DNA from 3 places in the Micromonospora sp. MH33 genome. Region 2 is predicted to be linked to each of the others. Evidence: riboswitches for the same ligand, from Rfam matches in the RefSeq annotation. Region 2 holds a riboswitch; each other region holds the start of a gene.
The links. A riboswitch is a leader RNA that binds a small molecule or an ion and turns the genes downstream of it on or off. The one in region 2 is predicted to bind cyclic di-AMP.
Positions count from the first base shown of each region.

Region 1: another riboswitch for cyclic di-AMP. It lies ahead of B0E53_RS10780 (C40 family peptidase); the one in region 2 lies ahead of B0E53_RS11140 (transglycosylase family protein).
Region 3: another riboswitch for cyclic di-AMP. It lies ahead of B0E53_RS14500 (hypothetical protein); the one in region 2 lies ahead of B0E53_RS11140 (transglycosylase family protein).

Region 1 is NZ_MUYZ01000048.1:8,029-14,126, forward strand. It holds gene B0E53_RS10775 (N-acetylmuramoyl-L-alanine amidase) at 1-1,556, opposite strand, end outside; cyclic di-AMP (ydaO/yuaA leader) riboswitch at 1,781-1,918, shown strand; gene B0E53_RS10780 (C40 family peptidase) at 1,987-2,967, shown strand; gene dcd (dCTP deaminase) at 3,029-3,607, opposite strand; gene B0E53_RS10790 (pyridoxamine 5'-phosphate oxidase family protein) at 3,686-4,231, shown strand; gene B0E53_RS10795 (zinc metalloprotease) at 4,260-5,243, opposite strand; tRNA gene B0E53_RS10800 (tRNA-Gly) at 5,485-5,558, shown strand.
Region 2 is NZ_MUYZ01000050.1:19,605-25,702, forward strand. It holds gene B0E53_RS11130 (M4 family metallopeptidase) at 370-2,427, shown strand; gene B0E53_RS11135 (YbaB/EbfC family nucleoid-associated protein) at 2,533-2,991, opposite strand; gene B0E53_RS11140 (transglycosylase family protein) at 3,163-3,819, opposite strand; cyclic di-AMP (ydaO/yuaA leader) riboswitch at 3,819-3,991, opposite strand; gene B0E53_RS11145 (glycoside hydrolase family 3 C-terminal domain-containing protein) at 4,144-4,635, opposite strand; gene B0E53_RS11150 (LLM class flavin-dependent oxidoreductase) at 4,740-6,098, shown strand, end outside.
Region 3 is NZ_MUYZ01000075.1:10,449-16,546, reverse strand. It holds gene B0E53_RS14515 (S8 family serine peptidase) at 1-799, opposite strand, end outside; gene B0E53_RS14510 (helix-turn-helix domain-containing protein) at 859-1,200, opposite strand; gene B0E53_RS14505 (carbonic anhydrase) at 1,417-2,085, shown strand; gene B0E53_RS14500 (hypothetical protein) at 2,148-3,167, opposite strand; cyclic di-AMP (ydaO/yuaA leader) riboswitch at 3,171-3,302, opposite strand; gene B0E53_RS14495 (YibE/F family protein) at 3,457-4,782, opposite strand; gene B0E53_RS14490 (DUF6153 family protein) at 4,982-5,404, shown strand; gene B0E53_RS14485 (DUF305 domain-containing protein) at 5,489-6,098, shown strand, end outside.

The sequences.
Region 1 (6,098 bases), on a different contig from region 2:
TACATGGTGTCCGGCGTGCCGTTGGGCCGCAGGCCGAGGTCGTTGACCAGCGGGGCGGTCGCGCTCGGCGCCGTCCGCAGGATGACCGCCGAGGAGCCGCGCAGCGGGCACGGCGCCGCCGGCGGGGTGGGCTTCGGCACGCCCGGCGGCTGCTGGTTGCAGCCGGTGAAGGCCGGCTGGTTGCTGGCGAAGTCCGGGTCGATGGTGACCAGGCCGGTGTGCGGCGTGCCGGTGGAGTGGAACGGCGCCTTCATGAGGTCGAAGTAGTGCGACCAGTCCCAGTACGGGCCCGGGTCCCAGTGCATGCCGGCCACGGTGCCGGCGGTGGTGCCCGGGACGTTGTCGTGGCCGATGATGTGCTGCCGGTCCAGCGGGATCTGGAAGCGCAGGGCCAGGTGGCGGACCAGCTTGGCGGAGGCCCGGTACATCGCCTCGGTGTACCAGGTGCCGTGCCCGGCGAAGCCCTCGTGCTCCAGGCCGATGGACTTGGCGTTGACGTACCAGTTGCCGGCGTGCCAGCCGACGTCCTTGGCCTTGATGTGCTGGGCGACGTAGCCGTCCACCGACCGCAGCGTGTAGTGCCAGCCCAGGTAGGTCGGGTCCTTCACCAGGTTCACGCTCGGGCCGAAGTAGCCCTCGGTGTCGTGGATGACGATGTACTCGATCTTCTGCTGGGCCGGCCGGTTGCCGAGGTCGTGGTTGCCGTAGTCGCCCGGGTCCGCGCTGAGCTGCTTGTAGGGGGCGGGAATCCACTCACAGGCCAGCCGGACCGGGCACTCCAGGCCGTCCGGCCGCTCGGCCCGGCGCAGCCCCAGCTTGTGCAGCCCGGACTGGTCCGGCGTCACCGTGGTGGCGGTCAGGGTCACCCGCTGGCCGTCGTCGGTGGTCCGGGCCGCGCCGAGGCCCAACTGGTCGTAGACCTCGTCGGCGAAGGCCGCCGCCGCGTCCTCGGTGTCCGCGCCGGAGTAGCGGGCCACCGCGCCGTACCAGGCCGCCGGGTCGGTGCCGGCACCGACCGGCGCACCCAACTGCTTCTGGTACGAGGCGAGCAGCGCCGCCCCGCCCCGGATGTTCGCGGCCGCGTCGGTGCGCAGGGTCTCCTCGCCGAGGCCGGTGAGCGCCGCGGCGGCGTCGAGCGTCTGCAGGGACGCCTGCGGCAGCATGTCCTCGGCCGGTGCGGCCGCGATGGCCGGGTCGAGGGTGAGCGGGCGCGAGTCGTCGCCCCGCGGGTCCTCGTCCTCGTCCACGTGGCCGCTGGCCGGGGTCGAGAGGACGTGCTGGGCGTCGGTGAGGTGCATCGGGCCGTAGCCGCCGCTGGTGCTCGGCTGGCCCGGGTGGGTGTCCCACCGCGACTCCAGGTACGAGACGCCGAGCAGGACGCTCTGCGGCACGCCGTACTCCGCCGCGGCGGCGGCGTACTGGTCCTGGCGGTCGGTGGCGGTTTGGGTGGTGCTCGGTTCCGCGGCCACCGGTCCGGTTGCCACGAGCGCGGTGGCCGCCGCGACGGCGGCTGCCAGCAGTATCCGTCTGCCCGACGGCGGGGGTGAGAGGTGCATCGAACCTCCAGACAGGGATGGGGGTCACTGCGTCCTCACCCTCGCCCCACGCACCCTCCGGGTCAATACCTTTCCAGGAAGTAATCTGGGGTGAAGGAATCCTTCATTCGGCTGGTGTAGGTCGTACGGAGTGTCACGGCGGCTCGGGTTGCGGATCGGTAACGGCCATCTCTACTCTGGTCAATCGTCGGCCGCCAGTTTCACCGTCCAACCCGGGTGGTGACGGTCCGACACCGCCGAGTCGCCTCCGGGCGAGCCGGGGACCCAGGTACCTGGGGTGAATCCGCAGCCACTGCGGTAGGGCGGCTCCCTTCCCGCCCGAACCCGTCAGCTAACTCGGTAGGCGGGCACGAAGAAGGAGTACGGAAGCCCGGTGGCACACCATGCCCCGCGGCCACCGTCGGGCCGGTCGGTCGACCGGTCGACGGCTGTGCCGCGTTCCCGCTGGTCCCGTTTCACCACCGCCCTCGCCGCCCTGGCCGGCACCGCCGTCGTCCTGACCGGCGGCGCCACGGCGGCCCATGCCGAACCGTCGGTCACCGAGATCGAGCGCCAGATCGACCAGGACTGGAACAAGCTCGAACCGATCATCGAACAGGTCAACGCCACCCGCGAGCAGCTCGCCGCCAAGCGGAAGCAGGCCGCCGCGCTCGCCAAGCAGATCGCCCCGCTCGAGGCCCGGGTGGACGCCGCCCTCGGTCAGGTGGGCGGGCTCGCCGCCGACGCCTACAAGGGCGACAACAATCTCTCCACCGTCAACGCGCTGCTGGGCAGCCGGTCGCCGAGCGAGCTGGTGGACGGCCTCGCACTGCTCGACCGCTTCGCGAACCGCCAGCAGGAGCAGGTGCGGACCGTCGCCGAGCTGCGCGACCAGCTGGCCGCCAAGAAGCAGCCGCTGGACGAGATGATCAGCGACCTGGCCCGTACCGAGGCCCAGCTCGCGGCGAAGAAGAAGCAGATCGACGCCGAGATCGTCAAGCTCCAGAAGCTTCGGCTAAAGGTCTACGGCAACGGTGGCGGCGGTCCGCTGCGCCCCGCGCCTTGTCCCGCCGGCTACCCCGGTGGTCCGGCCGGCGTCGCGGTCAAGTTCGCCTGCGCCCAGATCGGCAAGATCTATGTCTGGGGCGCCGCCGGCCCCGACCACTTCGACTGCTCCGGGCTCACCATGGCGGCCTGGGCCAAGGCCGGCGTCTCGCTGCCGCACAACGCCCGGCAGCAGCACGACGTCACCAGGCGGGTGAGCCGGAGCGAGCTGCGCGCCGGTGACCTCGTCTTCTACTACAGCGACCTGCACCACGTCGGCATGTACGTCGGTGACGGCTGGGTGGTGCACGCCTCCCAGTCCGGCAAGCCGATCACGATGAAGCGCGTCGACGACGGCCAGATCAACAGCTACGGCCGCCCGGGCTGACCGGCCCGCAGGGGCTCCCGTGTCGCGGGGGCCCCTGCGCCGTTCCGGCGTGCCCGGTCGGTCAGCGGGTCGGCCAGGTGCGCCAGCTCTGCCAGGACCGGCTCGGGGTCGGCCCGCGCTGCCCCTGATAGCGCGACCCGTAGACCGCCGAGCCGTACGGGTGCTCGGCCGGCGAGGAGAGCCGGAAGATGCAGAGCTGGCCGATCTTCATGCCCGGCCAGAGCGTGATCGGCAGGTTCGCCACGTTGGACAGCTCCAGCGTGACGTGGCCGGAGAAGCCCGGGTCGATGAAGCCGGCCGTGGAGTGGGTGAGCAGGCCGAGCCGGCCCAGGCTGGACTTGCCCTCCAGGCGCCCGGCGAGCTGGTCGCCCAGCGAGATCACCTCCAGCGTGGAGGCGAGCACGAACTCGCCCGGATGCAGCACGAACGGCTGGCCCTCGGGCACCTCCACCATCGAGGTGAGATCGTCCTGCTGCACGGCCGGGTCGATGTGCGTGTAGAGATGGTTGTTGAAGACCCGGAACAGCCGGTCCAGGCGTACGTCGATGCTGGACGGTTGCACCAGCGTGGGCTCGAAGGGCTCCAGCGCGAGCGTGCCCGCCTTGATCTCGGAGACCAGGTCGCGGTCGGAGAGCAGCATCGGAATACCATAGCGACCGGTACGGGTGACCTGCGTGTCGGACTACATCTTCGTACACCTGTTCGATAGAATGTCCGCATGGCTTCCTGGTCCGAATTCGCCGCCGACGAGCCCCGACTCGCCGACGAGATCCGCCTCTTGTTGCAGCAGTACGGGCCGGGTTTCGGCTACCTCGCCACGGTCCGCGCCGACGGCGGCCCGCGGGTGCACCCGGTCTCCCCGGTCATCACCGACGACGGGCTCTGGTGCTTCGTCATCGACTCGCCCAAGCGCCGCGACCTCGAACGCGACGGCCGCTTCGCACTGCACTCCTTCCCGCCGGAGGAGAGCGACGACGAGGCCTACGTGGCCGGCCGCGCCCGCCCCGTGACCGACCCGGCGACGGTGGCCCGGGTGGCCCGGATCGGCCGGGCCGCGCCGCAGGGCGACTGGCGGCTGTTCGAGTTCACCGTCGACGTGGCGATGCTGACCCGGCGCGACCAGGTGGCGCACCCCGGCGGCGGCCGGCCGGAGGTGCGGGTCTGGCTCGACCCGGGGGCGGCCGCCCTGGCCGGGCGGGACCCGCTCGCCCCGGAAGGCCGGCGCGGCCGGCACGGCTTCGACACCCGCCGCCCGGCGGCCTGAGCCCGCACCGGCGTGTCGTGCTGGACGGTCAGGCCGCGCGGTACGCGTTCCACGCGGTCAGCATGCGGCTCGCCTGACCAGGGGTGAACTGGTACATGCACGAGTCGTAGGTGTAGTCCATGAAGTTCGTGATCGGGTCCAGGCCCGCGGTGGTGCAGGTGTCCCGGCCGGTCGGGCACTCGAAGGCCGGCGAGGCCTCGGCGGGGGTGTCGGAGACGCTGTCGCCCGAGCCGGAGCAGCCACCCTGGAAGGTGTGGTAGAGGTTCAGCCAGTGGCCGATCTCGTGGGTGCCGGTGTCGCCCTGGTTGTAGTTGGTCGCGGTGCCGCCCGGCAGCGACTCGCTCAGCGCGACCACGCCGTCCATGCTGTTCAGCTTGCGCTGCGGGAAGGTGGCCCAGCCGAGCAGGCCGTCGCTCAGCTCGCCCAGGTAGATGTTGAGGGTGTTCTTGCCGCCCTCGCGCAGCGACGTCTTCATCGAGCGCTCGGCCGAGGAACCCTGCACGATCGGGTACCAGGCGGCGTTGGTGACGTGGTGCACCTTGGTCAGCTGGAAGCTGAAGGCGGTCGCGGCACCACCGGTCGCACCGCTGTACGCCTTGTTCAGCACGTCGATCTGCTGGGTCACCATCGAGTCCGGGATGTTGCCGCCGGCCCGGGTGCTGTCCCGCTGGATGACGTGGACGACGACGGGGATGGTCACCGTGGCCAGCGGGGTGGCCCCGGCGCCGGCGCGGAAGTTGGCCCGCTCACGCAGCGCCGCGGCCAGGTCGGCGTCGCGCTCACGGACCTGCTTGGCGGTCAGCTCGTTCGGGTCCAGCTTGGCCGTGCCGCCCTTCTTGACCCGGGCGTCCGAGTGGACGTCGGCAGGTCCGACGCAGGACGCGTCGGGGGCGGCCGAGAAGGCCGAAGCAGCGGGGACGACGCCCACGGCGGCGGTGCTGAGCAGCAGCGCGAGGGTCGTCGACGCGACGCCGGCGGTACGCCGGGTCAGCAAGTTGGGACGCAGTCCCATGGGCCCACCTCTTTCGAACGGCATGGCAGGGGGTATGTCACGCCGGGTCGGAAACGTGTGGGAGACGTTACATCTGATCGAAGGATTTGAGAACGGCCATATGTTGCCGTGGTGAAACTTTCCGCTGCCGATCGGCGCTCCGCCGTGACAAGATCGTTTCGGTCCGGTTGCGACGCCCGCTCCGGCCGCGGGGGTACCTGGGTGCAGGGAGGCGGTGGCCTCAGGTACAGTGGTGCCGCCTGCGGGTGTAGTTCAATGGCAGAACATCAGCTTCCCAAGCTGACAGTGCGGGTTCGATTCCCGTCACCCGCTCCACGCGTGAAAGCCCTGGTCAGGACGTGAGTCCCGACCAGGGCTTTCGCGTTGTCAGGGGGAGCCGAAAGAGGCCGTGGGCCATTAGCGGGCCATTAGGGCCTGTGTCGCGGGAGCGCCGAGCGCATGGTCGACCGGTTCGACGCTGACCCCGCCGGGGGATTTCAGGTAGGGGTCAAGGTTCGGGGCACCGGAGTTGACCGTGGCAGGGTTGGCCGGCAGCCGGCCGGGCCGCGCGGCCACGAGCCCGCGCGGCGTGGGCCGGCCGCGTGGACGAGTTGGCGGCGGTCGCGGGGTTGCGGTTAGGGCGCCTCCGGCGGGGGCGCTCCGGCTCCAGGATGGCCGGGGCTCCGCTGGCGGGTCACGGTCCGACTAGGGGGCGGGTGCGATGGCAGACGGGATGGCGATGAGCCTCCTTGTGGTCGAATCCCCGCCGCCGGGTGTGGGTGGATCAGATCGCAACACGCCCACGGCTTCCTTGGCAGCTTAATGAAAATGGGTTCCAATTGCGCTAGTCGCCGGTTCTGAGGGAGTCGGCTGAGA
Region 2 (6,098 bases):
GACCGAGGGGGCCAATGCGCGCCATGCGCGCACAGCGGCAATCAACGCACATCGGACGGGCCACCGTCCGCGACGGAGAACATTCGGCCTGATCAGGCCCTATTGAAGATCATGGCTTCCTGAATTCCCGGCAACGGCGCGGCGACCGGGAGGCGTCGGTTGCCCGGGTCACCCATTGATCCCGGCCCGGGGCCGTGTGATTGTGCCCCCAGCGAGTCGCCGACCCCCGGGGGCTCGCCGACGGCCGATCTGTCGAACCGGGGCCACGCCGGCAGCCTCGGAGATCGACTGTCATCCCGCCTCGCAACACCGCGCCGCCCGTCCCCACCGGGCTCCGTGCGGCGCGCCTAGGAACAGGAGCGAACCCCCTTGAAGCTCTCACCTCGCCTCGTCGCGCTCTCCGGCGCGGCGGCGGCCGGACTGATCGCCGCGGGCACCGCCGCGGCGGTGCAGGCCGCGCCGCCCGGCCCCGCCGCCCCCGACGCCGCCCAGGCCCGCGCGATCGCCGCCGACTCGGCGCGCGCGCTGGTCGCCGACCGGCCCGCCTACCTGCACGCCAGCTCGGACGAAGCGTTCGTGCAGAAGCCGGTCATCTCCTCCGAGGGCACCCAGTACGTGCCCTACGAGCGCACCTACAAGGGCCTGCCCGTGGTCGGCGGTGACTTCGTGCTGGCCACCGACGCGGCCGGCAACCTGAAGTACGCCTCCGTCGCGCAGCAGCAGGCCATCGGCAGCCTCGCCACCACGCCGAAGCTGACCTCGGCCGCCGCGGCGAAGACCGCGCGGGCCCAGCTCAAGTCGGTCAGCACCGTCGAGGGCACGAACCTGGTCGTCTACACCCTCGGCGCCAAGCCGGCGCTGGCCTGGGAGACCACGGTGCGCGGCACCGACGCCGAGGGCCCGAGCCGGCTCACCGTCGACGTCGACGCCCTCACCGGCACCGTCCTGCGCAAGCAGGAGCGGATCGTGCACGGCACCGGCACCGGGGCGTGGAACGGGCCCAGCCCGCTGACCCTGAACACCACCCTGTCGGGCAGCACGTACTCCATGAAGGACCCGACGGTCACCAACCTGAGCTGCCAGGACGCCGCGACCAACACGACGTTCAGCGGCTCGGACGACGTCTGGGGCAACGGCACCGCCACCAACAAGGAGACCGGCTGCGTCGACGCGCTGTTCGCCGCGCAGACCGAGCACAAGATGCTCGCGCAGTGGCTGGGCCGCAACGGCGCCGACGGCAACGGCGGCTACTGGCCGATCCGGGTGGGCCTGAACGACCAGAACGCCTACTACGACGGCACCCAGGTGCAGATCGGCAAGAACACCTCGGGCCAGTGGATCGGCTCGCTCGACGTGGTGGCCCACGAGATCGGCCACGGCATCGACGACCACACCCCGGGCGGCATCTCCGGCTCGGGCACCCAGGAGTTCGTCGCCGACACCTTCGGCGCGGCCACCGAGTGGTTCGCCAACGAGCCGTCCAGCTACGACGCTCCCGACTTCCTGGTCGGCGAGAAGGTCAACCTGGTGGGCAGCGGCCCGATCCGCAACATGTACAACCCGTCGGCGCTGGGCGACCCGAACTGCTACTCCAGCAGCATCCCCAGCACCGAGGTGCACGCCGCGGCCGGCCCGGGCAACCACTGGTTCTACCTGCTGGCCAACGGCAGCAGCCCGACCAACGGGCAGCCGGCCAGCTCCACCTGCAACGGCAGCAGCGTGACCGGCCTGGGCATCCAGAAGGCCATGAAGATCATGTACAACGCGATGCTGCTGAAGACCTCGTCCTCGTCGTACCTGAAGTACCGGGTCTGGACGCTGCAGGCGGCGAAGAACCTCTACCCGACCAGTTGCACCGAGTTCGACGCGGTCAAGGCCGCCTGGAACGCCATCAGCGTGCCGGCGCAGACCGGTGAGGCGACCTGCACGGGCAGCACCCCGACGCCGACCGCCACGACCACCCCGCCGTCGGGCAGCTGCACCGGCCAGAAGCTGGCCAACCCCGGCTTCGAGTCCGGCAACGTGAGCTGGAGCGCCAGCTCCGGCGTCATCACGAACGACACCGCCCAGGCCGCGCACGGCGGCTCGTACAAGGCGTGGCTCGACGGCTACGGCTCGACGCACACCGACACGCTCACCCAGTCGGTGACGATCCCGGCCGGCTGCCGGGCGACGCTGAGCTTCTGGCTGCACATCGACAGCGCGGAGTCGACCACCACCACCGCCTACGACAAGCTGACCGTCAAGGCGGGCAGCACCACCCTGGCCACCTACTCCAACCTCAACAAGGCCACCGGCTACGTGCAGCGGTCCTTCGACATCTCGTCGCTGGCCGGCACCACCGCCACCATCTCGTTCAGCGGCGTGGAGGACAGCTCCCTGCAGACCTCCTTCGTCGTCGACGACACCGCGGTCACCCTGAGCTGACCGCAGCGGAGCGGCCGGTCGTCGTCCTCCCGACGGCCGGCCGCTTCGTCGTCCCCGCCGTACGTCGCGCCCGCATCCCCGTCGGCGGCCGCCGGCGGACGGGGGTCAGGCGGGGCGGGCCGCGCGGGAGTCGGCGCCGTCGCGGCGGATCCGGGCCGCGACGCCCTCCATCGCCCGGCCGAACCGCTCCATCTCCCGCGCGGACTGCTCCGGCAGGCTGCCGAGCCGCGCGGCGAGGGCGTCCACGTCCGCCTGGGCCGAGGCGCTGACCCGGGCCTCCAGCTCGGTGAGGGCGGCGTTCACGGCCGACACCAGGTGCCCGCAGACGGTCTCCATGGACTCCCCGGCCAACGCCGGGTCGACGGTGACGGACTCCAGCCGGCCACCCTGCACGGCGACGGCACGGACCCGGCCGCCGGCCGCGGTGCCCTCGGCCCGGAGCAGCTCACCCGGCGCGCCGTCGGGGTGCTCGGCGGCCCGGGACCGCATCGCGGAGAGCGCCTGTTGGGTCCTGGTCAGCAGCTCGTCGAGGCTCGCGGCCGCGGAGAACGGGTCGTTGGTCATATCCGCGCTTTCTTCACGTCTTTCCGAGCACCGTGACGATAGCAACCGCCCCCGACGCCGACACCGGTGAGCCCGCCCCGCCCGGTCCGACGCCGAACGCCCGGCCGGGAACCCGGCCGGGCGTTCGTGGTGCGGTGGACCGGCCCGCGCGGCGCCGGGTCCGGTGGGGTCTCAGCGCAGGCGCAGCTTCTGACCCGGGAAGATCAGGCCCGGGTCCGTGCCGACCACGCCCTTGTTGCGCTCGTAGAGGGCGTGCCAACCGCCGGCCACGTTCTTCGCGTCGGCGATCTCGGAGAGGGTGTCTCCGGACCGGACCAGGTAGCTGCCGGCGCCGCTCGTGCTCGGCGCGGCACGCCGCTCGCTGCGGGTGGCCGGCCGGTCGCTGCGCGACTTCCGCTCCGTGGTGGCCTTCTTGGCGGACTTCGTCGAGCCCGAGTCCTTGCTGGCGTACTTCTTGGTGGAGCCGCCCTTCTTGCCGCAGACCGGCCAGGCGCCGATGCCCTGCCCGTCGAGGACCTTCTCGGCGATGGCGATCTGCTCGCCGCGGCTGGCCAGGTCGGCGCGGCTGGCGTACTTCTGGCCGCCGTAGCCGTTCCAGGTGCTCCGGGAGAACTGCAGCCCGCCGTAGTAGCCGTTGCCGGTGTTGATGTGCCAGTTTCCGCCGGACTCGCACTGGGCGACGGCGTCCCAGTTGACGCCGGCGGCGCTGGCCGGGGCGGCCGGGCCGAGGAGGGCGGCGGCGCCGGTGGCGGCGCCGACGACGAGCGCTCCGACGGCGGTGCGACGCTGCGCGATCCGTCGATGACGGGCGACGTATTCAATTGCCATGTGGGTTTCCTCCACGCCGACGAGGTGAGCTGTCGGGTTCGGGCCGAGGAGCCCGGCCGCCGGAGGGCGGCTTCACCCCGAGGTGTCGTGCACCGAGGAACGTGTGGGTCCCCCGCTCCCGCCCGAGGTCCAGGACCACCGGGCCGGTGGCGGGATTAGGCGTTACCGGCCCGTGGTGTCCGCGATCGCGGACGGATACGACGTTAGGAACGGTTTCGGCCGATCGCCCACCTCTTGTGAAGTTCTTCACCCGGCCGAGCGAAGGCGGCACCGTCTGAGTTGCGCACAGTCCGAAGAGGGCTTATTGAGGCGGGGCTCAGTAGGTCAGTCCTGCCCCTGCGGGAAGAGCGGGAGCTTGCCGTCGCCGGCGTTGATGGGCTGCTGGCTGACCGAGTTCATCCAGGTCACCGGCAGTTTGTCGGTGGGCGCGTACCCGCCGAAGAGGACGTCGGCCACGCCGCCGCCCTCGGTGCCGGGCAGCCAGGCGGCCAGCAGCGCGGTCCACCGGGGCAGCTCGGCGGCGACGTCCAGCGGCCGGCCGCTGACCAGCACCACGATCACCGGCACGCCCGAGTTGCGCAGCGTCGTGATGGTGCGCAGGTCGTCGCGGTCCAGGCTCATGCTGCCGGCGCGGTCGCCCTGGCCCTCGGCGTACCGTGTCTCGCCGACCACCGCGATCGCCGCCCGGTAGGTCTTGTCGATGCCGGTGCCGCGCTGGTTGTAGGTGACCGTCGTGGTCGGACCGGCCGCGGTGCGCGGCGCCGCCCACCGTCGAGGTCCAGCTCCGGTCGGTGTACGGCCTGTGCCCGGAAGCATCGACTGTGAACGATCATTGCCGGTTCCGGAACCGCCGGGCGGGCGGGCGCCGGCGGGCGCTACCGTGGCAGGGTTCACGCAAGATCGGCTAGAGGCGGCGAGGTATGAGCGACCACGGACACGAGCTGGCCTTCGGCGGCTTCCTCACGCCCACCGCGGGACGGCCGGAGCAGGTGGTGGCCCGGGCCAAGCTCTGCGAGCAGGTCGGCCTGGACCTGGTCACCTTCCAGGACCACCCCTACCAGCCGGGGTTCCTGGACACCTGGACGCTGATGTCCTTCGTGGCCGCGGCCACCAGTCGCATCACGCTGGCCGGGAACGTGCTCAACCTGCCGCTGCGACAGCCGGTGGTGCTCGCCCGCAGCCTGGCCAGCCTGGACCTGCTCACCGGCGGCCGGGTCGAGCTGGGCCTCGGTGCCGGCGCCTTCTGGGAGGCCATCGAGGCGGTCGGCGGGCGGCGGCTCTCCCCCGGCGCGGCCGTGGACGCCCTCGACGAGGCGATCCGGGTGATCCGCGAGGTCTGGGACACCGGGCGGCGCGGCATGATCCGCGTGGAGGGCGAGCACTACCGGGTGGTCGGCGCGAAACGCGGGCCGGCGCCGGCGCACCCGGTGCGGGTCTGGGTGGGCGCGTACAAGCCGCGGATGCTGCGGCTGGTCGGGCGCGCGGCGGACGGCTGGCTGCCGTCGCTGGCGTACCTGCCGAAGGGGCCGGCGGAGCTGCCGGCGCTGAACGCCCTGGTCGACGAGGGCGCCGAGGCCGCCGGACGGGACCCCGGCGCGGTGCGGCGCCTGCTCAACGTCAGCGGCACCTTCGACCGGTCGTCCGCCGGGTTTCTCGCGGGGCCGCCCGAGCAGTGGGTGGAGGAGCTGGCCGGGCTCGCCCTGGACCACGGCATCGCCACGTTCATCCTCGGCAGCGACGAGCCGCGCGCCATCCAGCTCTTCGCCCAGGAGGTGGCGCCCGCGGTCCGCGAGCTGGTCGCCGCCGAACGCACGACCCCGGGCAGCGGTGCCCGCGCCGTCGAGGAGCAGCAGGCCGCCGTCGAGGCCGGCGGATCGGCCACGCTCGCGGTCTCCCCCACCCCCGATCCGGGGGTACGGCTGAGCGCGCGCCGGCTCTGGGACGAGTCCACCCGGCCGGCGGCGCCGCCACCGCCGGCCGGGCACGTCTACACCGCCCGGGGGCAGGCCGTCGGGCAGCACCTGGTCGACGTGCACGACCACCTGCGCCAGGAGCTCGGCCAGGTGCGCGACCTGCTCGAACAGGTCAAGCGCGGGGCCGTCGCCCCGGACGCCGCCCGGGCGGTGCTGAACGAGATGACCATGCGGCAGAACAACTGGACGCTCGGGGCCTACTGCGCGGCGTACTGCACGGCGGTGACGCAGCACCACGGCCTGGAGGACAACTCGATCTTCCCGCACCTGCGCCGCGCCGACACCGGGCTGGCGGCGGTCCTGGAC
Region 3 (6,098 bases), on a different contig from region 2:
CGATGTTCAGTCCGGGCGCGGCGATGTCCACATAGTCGCCGGTGACCGAACTGCCGACGTGCTCGCCGTTCTCGTCCACCCCGGCCACCGCGATGACGCCCGGGTACGCGGCCGGGTACGCCGGCTGGTCCTGCTGATTTTCCTGCCGGTTGCCGGCCGCGGCTACCAGGATCACGCCCTTGCCGAGGGCGTAGTCGACGGCCGCCTTGAGCGCCGGGTCGTCGAGGGTGACCAGGGAGAGGTTGATCACGTCGGCGTCGTGGTCGACCGACCATCGGATGGCTCGACCGATCTCGGCCGGGATGGACTCGTCGAAGGCCCGCTGGTTGTCGGCGAGCACGCGGACCGGCAGGATCCGGGCCTCCGGCGCGATCCCGGTGTACGGCGCGCCGGTGCCCTCCCGCCCGGCGATGATGCCCGCGATCAGGGTGCCGTGGCCGACCAGGTCGCACTGGCCGTGAAGCTTGGCGAGCTGGTTGAAGTCCTCGCCGGAGAGGACCCGGCCGCGCAGCAGGGGGTGGGTGGGAGAGACGCCGGAGTCGATGACCGCGACGGTGACGCCCTGCCCCTTGGTGACCCGCCAGGCCGCAGCGGGGTCGAGCCGGTTCAGCGCCCAGGGCGCCGCGGCCGGGGCGGGGCCGCCGGGTGGGCCGCACTTCGGGGCCGCCACGGCGGGCGCGGGCACCGCCAGCGCGCCGCCGAGGAGGGCGGCCACCGACACTCCGGAGAGGACGGATCGGATCCGGTGCCCGGTACGGACGTGCTCCGTCGTCCCGTCCGGCCGCAAGCTGTCGCGCACGCGGTGAGATTACCGTCGCCGCGCCGTCCGTGCGGTGACGGGCATCCGCGAGGAGGCGGTCAGCTCTCGGTCACCGGCTCCGCGACCGGCCCGGTGGTGAAGAGGGCGAGCAGAGCGCCCACCTGTTGGTCGGCCTCGGCCGGGTGCCGGAAGTGCCCGCTCGGGTTGATCGTGTACTCGTTGCGCCGGCCCACCCGGGTACGACGGAGGTAGCCACCGGCTTCCAGGTCGGCGACGATCGCCTGGGCGGCCCGCTCGGTCACCCCCACCTCGTCGGCCACGTCCCGCAACCGCGCCGTGGGGTTGCGCGCGATGGCCAGCAGCACGTGCCCGTGGTTGGTGAGGAAGGTCCAGTTCCGGCCGCTCCCGTTCTCGCCTGGTGTCGTCGCCATGGTCGTCATGGTATGGCCCTTCCCCGCGTCCCTCGGTCCTGGCCCGGCCCGGGCCTGCACGGCGGGGCCGGGTCCGGGCCGCCGTCAAGGGTGGCTCAACGTATGAAATGCGTATCACGTAAATCTTGACGTGCGTTGGACTGCGTGTGACGGTTGGTGCCGAGGCCGCCTCCGTCGCCGGCCGGCTGACCAGGTCGTTTTCGCGCGAGGACGAGGTGAGGATGGATGCCGCCGACCACTCCCGAACAGGCGCTCGCCGAGCTCCACGCCGGTAACCAGCGGTTCGTCACCGGTGTACCGCGCCATCCCAATCAGGACGCCGGGCACCGGGCTGCGGTCGCCGACGGGCAGCACCCGTTCGCCGTGATCGTCGGCTGCTCCGACTCCCGGCTCGCCGCCGAGATCATCTTCGACCGCGGCCTCGGTGACCTCTTCGTGGTCCGCACCGCCGGGCACACCGCCGGCCCCGAGGTGCTCGGCAGCGTCGAGTACGCGGTGACCGTGCTGGGCACCCCGCTCGTGGTGGTGCTCGGCCACGACTCGTGCGGCGCGGTCCAGGCCGCCCGCGAGGCGGTCCGCACCGGCACCTCGCCGTCCGGGCACCTCGGCGCGGTGGTGGACGCCGTCGCGCCCAGCCTGCTCCGGGCCGGCCGGGATGGCGTGGAGGATCTCGACACCATCGTCGACATCCACATCGCGCAGACCGTGGAGGCCCTGGTGGCCCGGTCCGCCGTGCTCGCCGAGCGGGTGTCCGCCGGGAAGGTCACGATCGTCGGCATGTCCTACCGGCTGAGCGCCGGCGAGGCGCGCACCGTGGCCCAGATTCCGGCTACCGCGCCGGTCACGCCGGTGCCCGCCCCGGCCGCACCCGCCGACCCGGCGCTCGCCGGCTGACCGATCCGCCAAACGTCGAGGGGCCGGCCCGCATCGCGGACCGGCCCCTTCGGCGTATGTCGTCAGAGCAGCGACATGTGCACGTGGTCGGTGTGGTTGGAGGGTCCGCTGTAGGACTTCCAGCCGGTGGCCGGGAACCAGATCTGCCGGTTCCAGATCACGTAGTAGATGCCCAGCCGGTCGGCGTTGCGGATGAGGAAGGCGGCGACGTTGTTGCCGTACATCCGCTGGTCCTTGGTCCGCCACGGGGAGAAGCCGCTGTTCTGCAGCGACCAGTCGCAGGCCCGGCCCTTGGGATGTTCCCACGGCCCGCCCGGGCGGTAGCAGCCCACGAAGCGGTTGAAGCCGGCCCGCTTCACCTCCTTGTACGCGTGCAGCGTGCGCGGGGTGATGCAGCCCGAGGTGGTCGGGTCGTCCTCGCTGCACGACTCCGGCTTCCAGTCGCCGTCGGCGGTCCGACCGGGGCCGATCCGGGCGACCGGCGAGGTGGCCGAAACCAGGCCGCCGGTGAAGCCGATCCCACCGACCAGCTGGAGCGCCTTCTCCGTCTCGGCCTTCTCGCGGGCCATCGCGTTCTTCTGCTTCTCCTGCTCGCGCACCTCGACGTCGAGCGCGATCTTGGCCTGCTCGGCGCGGTTCTTCGCGGCGTTGATGGCGGCGAGCTTCTGCGCGTTCATCAGGTTCAGCTCGTCGAGGGCGGCCGCCCGCCGGACGAACGAGTCGGGCGTGTTGCTCTCCAGCAGCATGGCCATGGCGCCCATCCGGCCGGTCCGGTAGGACTGCGCGGCCATCTGGGCCACCTGCGGGCTCAGCGCGTCGAGCTCGCTCTGCGCCGCCTTCACCTCGAGGGCGAGCTGGAGCTGGCGCTTGCGGGACTTGTCCAGCTTCGCCTTGGCCTGGAGGTAGGCCCGGTTGGCGGTGTCGATGGCCTCGGTGATGAGGGGGTCGTCGTCGTCCTCGGAGTGCCCTGAGGGGGTGGGGGTGCTCGGAGCGGCCGTCGCCGGGGTCGGCCCCACCAGCACGGTGAGCGCGGCCACAACGGCCACCACGGGGGTCAGCCAGCGCCGCAGGGGTGCCGTCACAGTGTTCCCTTCCGTCGGCCGCCGACCGGGTTAGCTGACGGGTTCGGGACGGAAGTGGCCCCTACCGCTCGCGCGGATTCACCCCATGTACCTGGTTCCCCGGCTCGCCCTCGGGCGATTGGGCGGCGGCACCGCTGGCGCCGGTGCGCGCCTTCGGCGGTGACCGGCAGCGAGGTTACCCGAGAGCCCTCCCCGGGTTCTACGTCCGGAAGCCGACCAATAGCGAGATTTCGTCCTCGCCCAGCGTGACCAGGATCGCGTTTGGAATGCGTCGTCACGCTGCGGAGTGTCACCATGCGGCCTCCGTGTTCCTGTCGCCGCCGGGCCATCCGCCGGCCCGTGGCCCGGGCGCCCCGCCGAGCGCCTCCAGGGCCTCGTTCCGCCCGGCCGGCGGCCGCGGCGCGGGGGAATCCGCCGGGTCCGCGGTGGTCCCGCGCCGCCCGGCGGTGGTGACGACCGCGGCCAGCCCGGTGGTCAGCGGTACGGCGGCGATCAGGCCGAGCGTGGCCACCGCGCTGCGGACGATCTCCTGGGCCAGGAACTCGCTGGTGAGGATCTGGCTCACCGGCCGGGAGTCGGCGACGAGCAGGAGCAGCAGCGGCAGCGAGGCGCCCGCGTACGCCAGCACGATGGTGTTGACCGTGGAGGCGATGTGCGCCCGGCCCACCCGGGTGGCCGCCCGGTAGAGGTGCCGGCGGGACAGCGCGGGGTTGGCGTGGGCCAACTCGGTGACCGTGGCCGCCTGGGTGACCGTGACGTCGTCCAGCACGCCCAGCGAGCCGATGACGATGCCGGCCAGCAGCAGGCCGTGCAGGTCCACGTCGCGCTGGAACATCGACAGGGTGGTCGCGTCCTCGCTGCCGAAGCCGGTGAGGTGGGTGGCGGCCGTGGCCAGGGTGCCGAGCACCCCGGTCAGCACCAGGCTGCCGAGGGTGCCGAGCACGGCCACCGAGGTCTGCGCGGTGATCCCGTGGGTCAGGTAGAGCACCACGAACATGATCAGCGCGGCGCCCACGATCGCCACGAGCAGCGGCGGCTGGCCGGCGCCGATCCCCGGCAGCACGAAGCCGAGCAGGACGGCGAAGCTCGCCGCGAGTCCGCCCAGCGCGGCCAGCCCGCGCCAGCGGCCGAACGCCACGATCGCCACGGCGAAGAGCACCGCGAGCCAGACCAGCGGCGTGCCGCGCTGGTGCTCGGCGATGTTGTAGCTCTTCACCGCCGGGTCGGCCGGGTCGGTCAGCTCGACCAGGATCACCTCGTCGCCGACCTCGACCCGGGGCGCGCCGGGGCCGGAGGGCACCGGCGTCTCGACCTGCCGGCCGGCGTCCGGGCCCTGCTCGGCGGCGACGGTCACCGTCCCGCACGGCCCGGCGGAACCGCCCGGGCCCCCCTCCGGCGCCTCCGGGGTCGGCGGGCAGGGCTCGGTCACCACCCGGGTCACCGTGCCGTGGTAGCGGGGCAGCGCCGGGGCGTCCGCCGGTTCCCGGTCCTGCCGGGGCCAGAGCACCAGCGCGGCGACCACGGTGATCAGGAAGAGCGGCACCACCGTCGCCACCAGGATCCGCCGTACCCCCGGCGGGGCGGACGGAGCGGGACGGGTGTGGTCGGCGCCCATGGCGTCTCTCCCAACGATTCGCAACGGGATTCGTGTCACCGGGCCGGTCGGTTCACCGGACCGGCCGGGGCGCCGCGGGGACGGCGCGGACCGGGTCGTCGCCCGGGAATGGTAGCCAGGCGGGTCCGGAGACGCCTCGGGACAGGGTGCTGCGGCGGTTCCCCCGGGGCGCGCCCGACCGGCCGGTTACCGTGGTGACATGGCGGGCTCGGCGGCGACCGGACGGTGGGTCCGGCTCCTGCTGCTGCTCTGCACGCTGGTCGGGCTGACCGCCATGCACACCCTGGGCCACGGCGCCCACTCCCCGGCGGACCACCAGGCGGGCCACCCGGCCAGGCACATCGCACCGGTCGCCATGGCCGCGGACTGCGTGGGCGAGGACTGCCCGGTACGCGCGCTGCCTCCGGCCGAGCCCGGCGGGGATCCGTCCGGGTGGAGCGTCTGCCTGGCCGTGCTCGGCGCGTTCGCCGTCGCGCTGCTGGTCGTCGTGCTGCTGCGGACCGGGTCGCGGGCCGTCGTCGCGGCGGCCGGCGGCCCGCTCCGGCACGCCGCCGGCCCGCGCGCCCCGCCGCCCCGGCCCTACGGGCTGCGCCTGGCGACGACGTCGGTGCTGCGCAGATAGGACGCCCGACGCGAGGGGACCGGACCACCGGTGCCCCGCGTCCGCCGTCCGCTGCGTACGTTCCGACACTCGAAAGGCACACTCGTGTTCAGTCGTACCATCGCGCGCCGGGCCGCTCTGGCCGGCGCGAGCATCACCGTCGCTCTCGCCCTGGCCGCCTGTGCCGACGACCCGATGTCCGGCCACGGCATGCCGGGCGCGGCCGGCACCGCCACGCCCGCCGCCGGGGCCTCGGCCTCGTTCGACGCCGCGGACGTGATGTTCGCCCAGATGATGATCCCGCACCACCAGCAGGCCGTGGAGATGTCCGAGCTGGCCGGGACCCGGGCGGTCGACCCGGAGGTGAAGAAGCTGGCCGGGCAGGTCACGGCGGCCCAGGGGCCGGAGATCGCCACCATGCGCGGCTGGCTCGCTGCCTGGGGCCGGCCGGCGCCCTCGGCGAGCGCCGGGCACGGCATGCCGGGGATGGACCACGGCATGCCCGGGATGATGTCCGAGGCCGACCTGGCCAAGTTGGCCGCGGCGTCCGGCACCGACTTCGACCGGCAGTTCCTGACCATGATGATCGCCCATCACGAGGGCGCCATCACCATGGCCAGGGAGGAGATCGCCCGTGGCGTCCACCCGGACGCCACGGCGCTGGCCCGGCAGATCGTCACCACCCAGCAGGGTGAGATCGACGCCATGAGGAAGG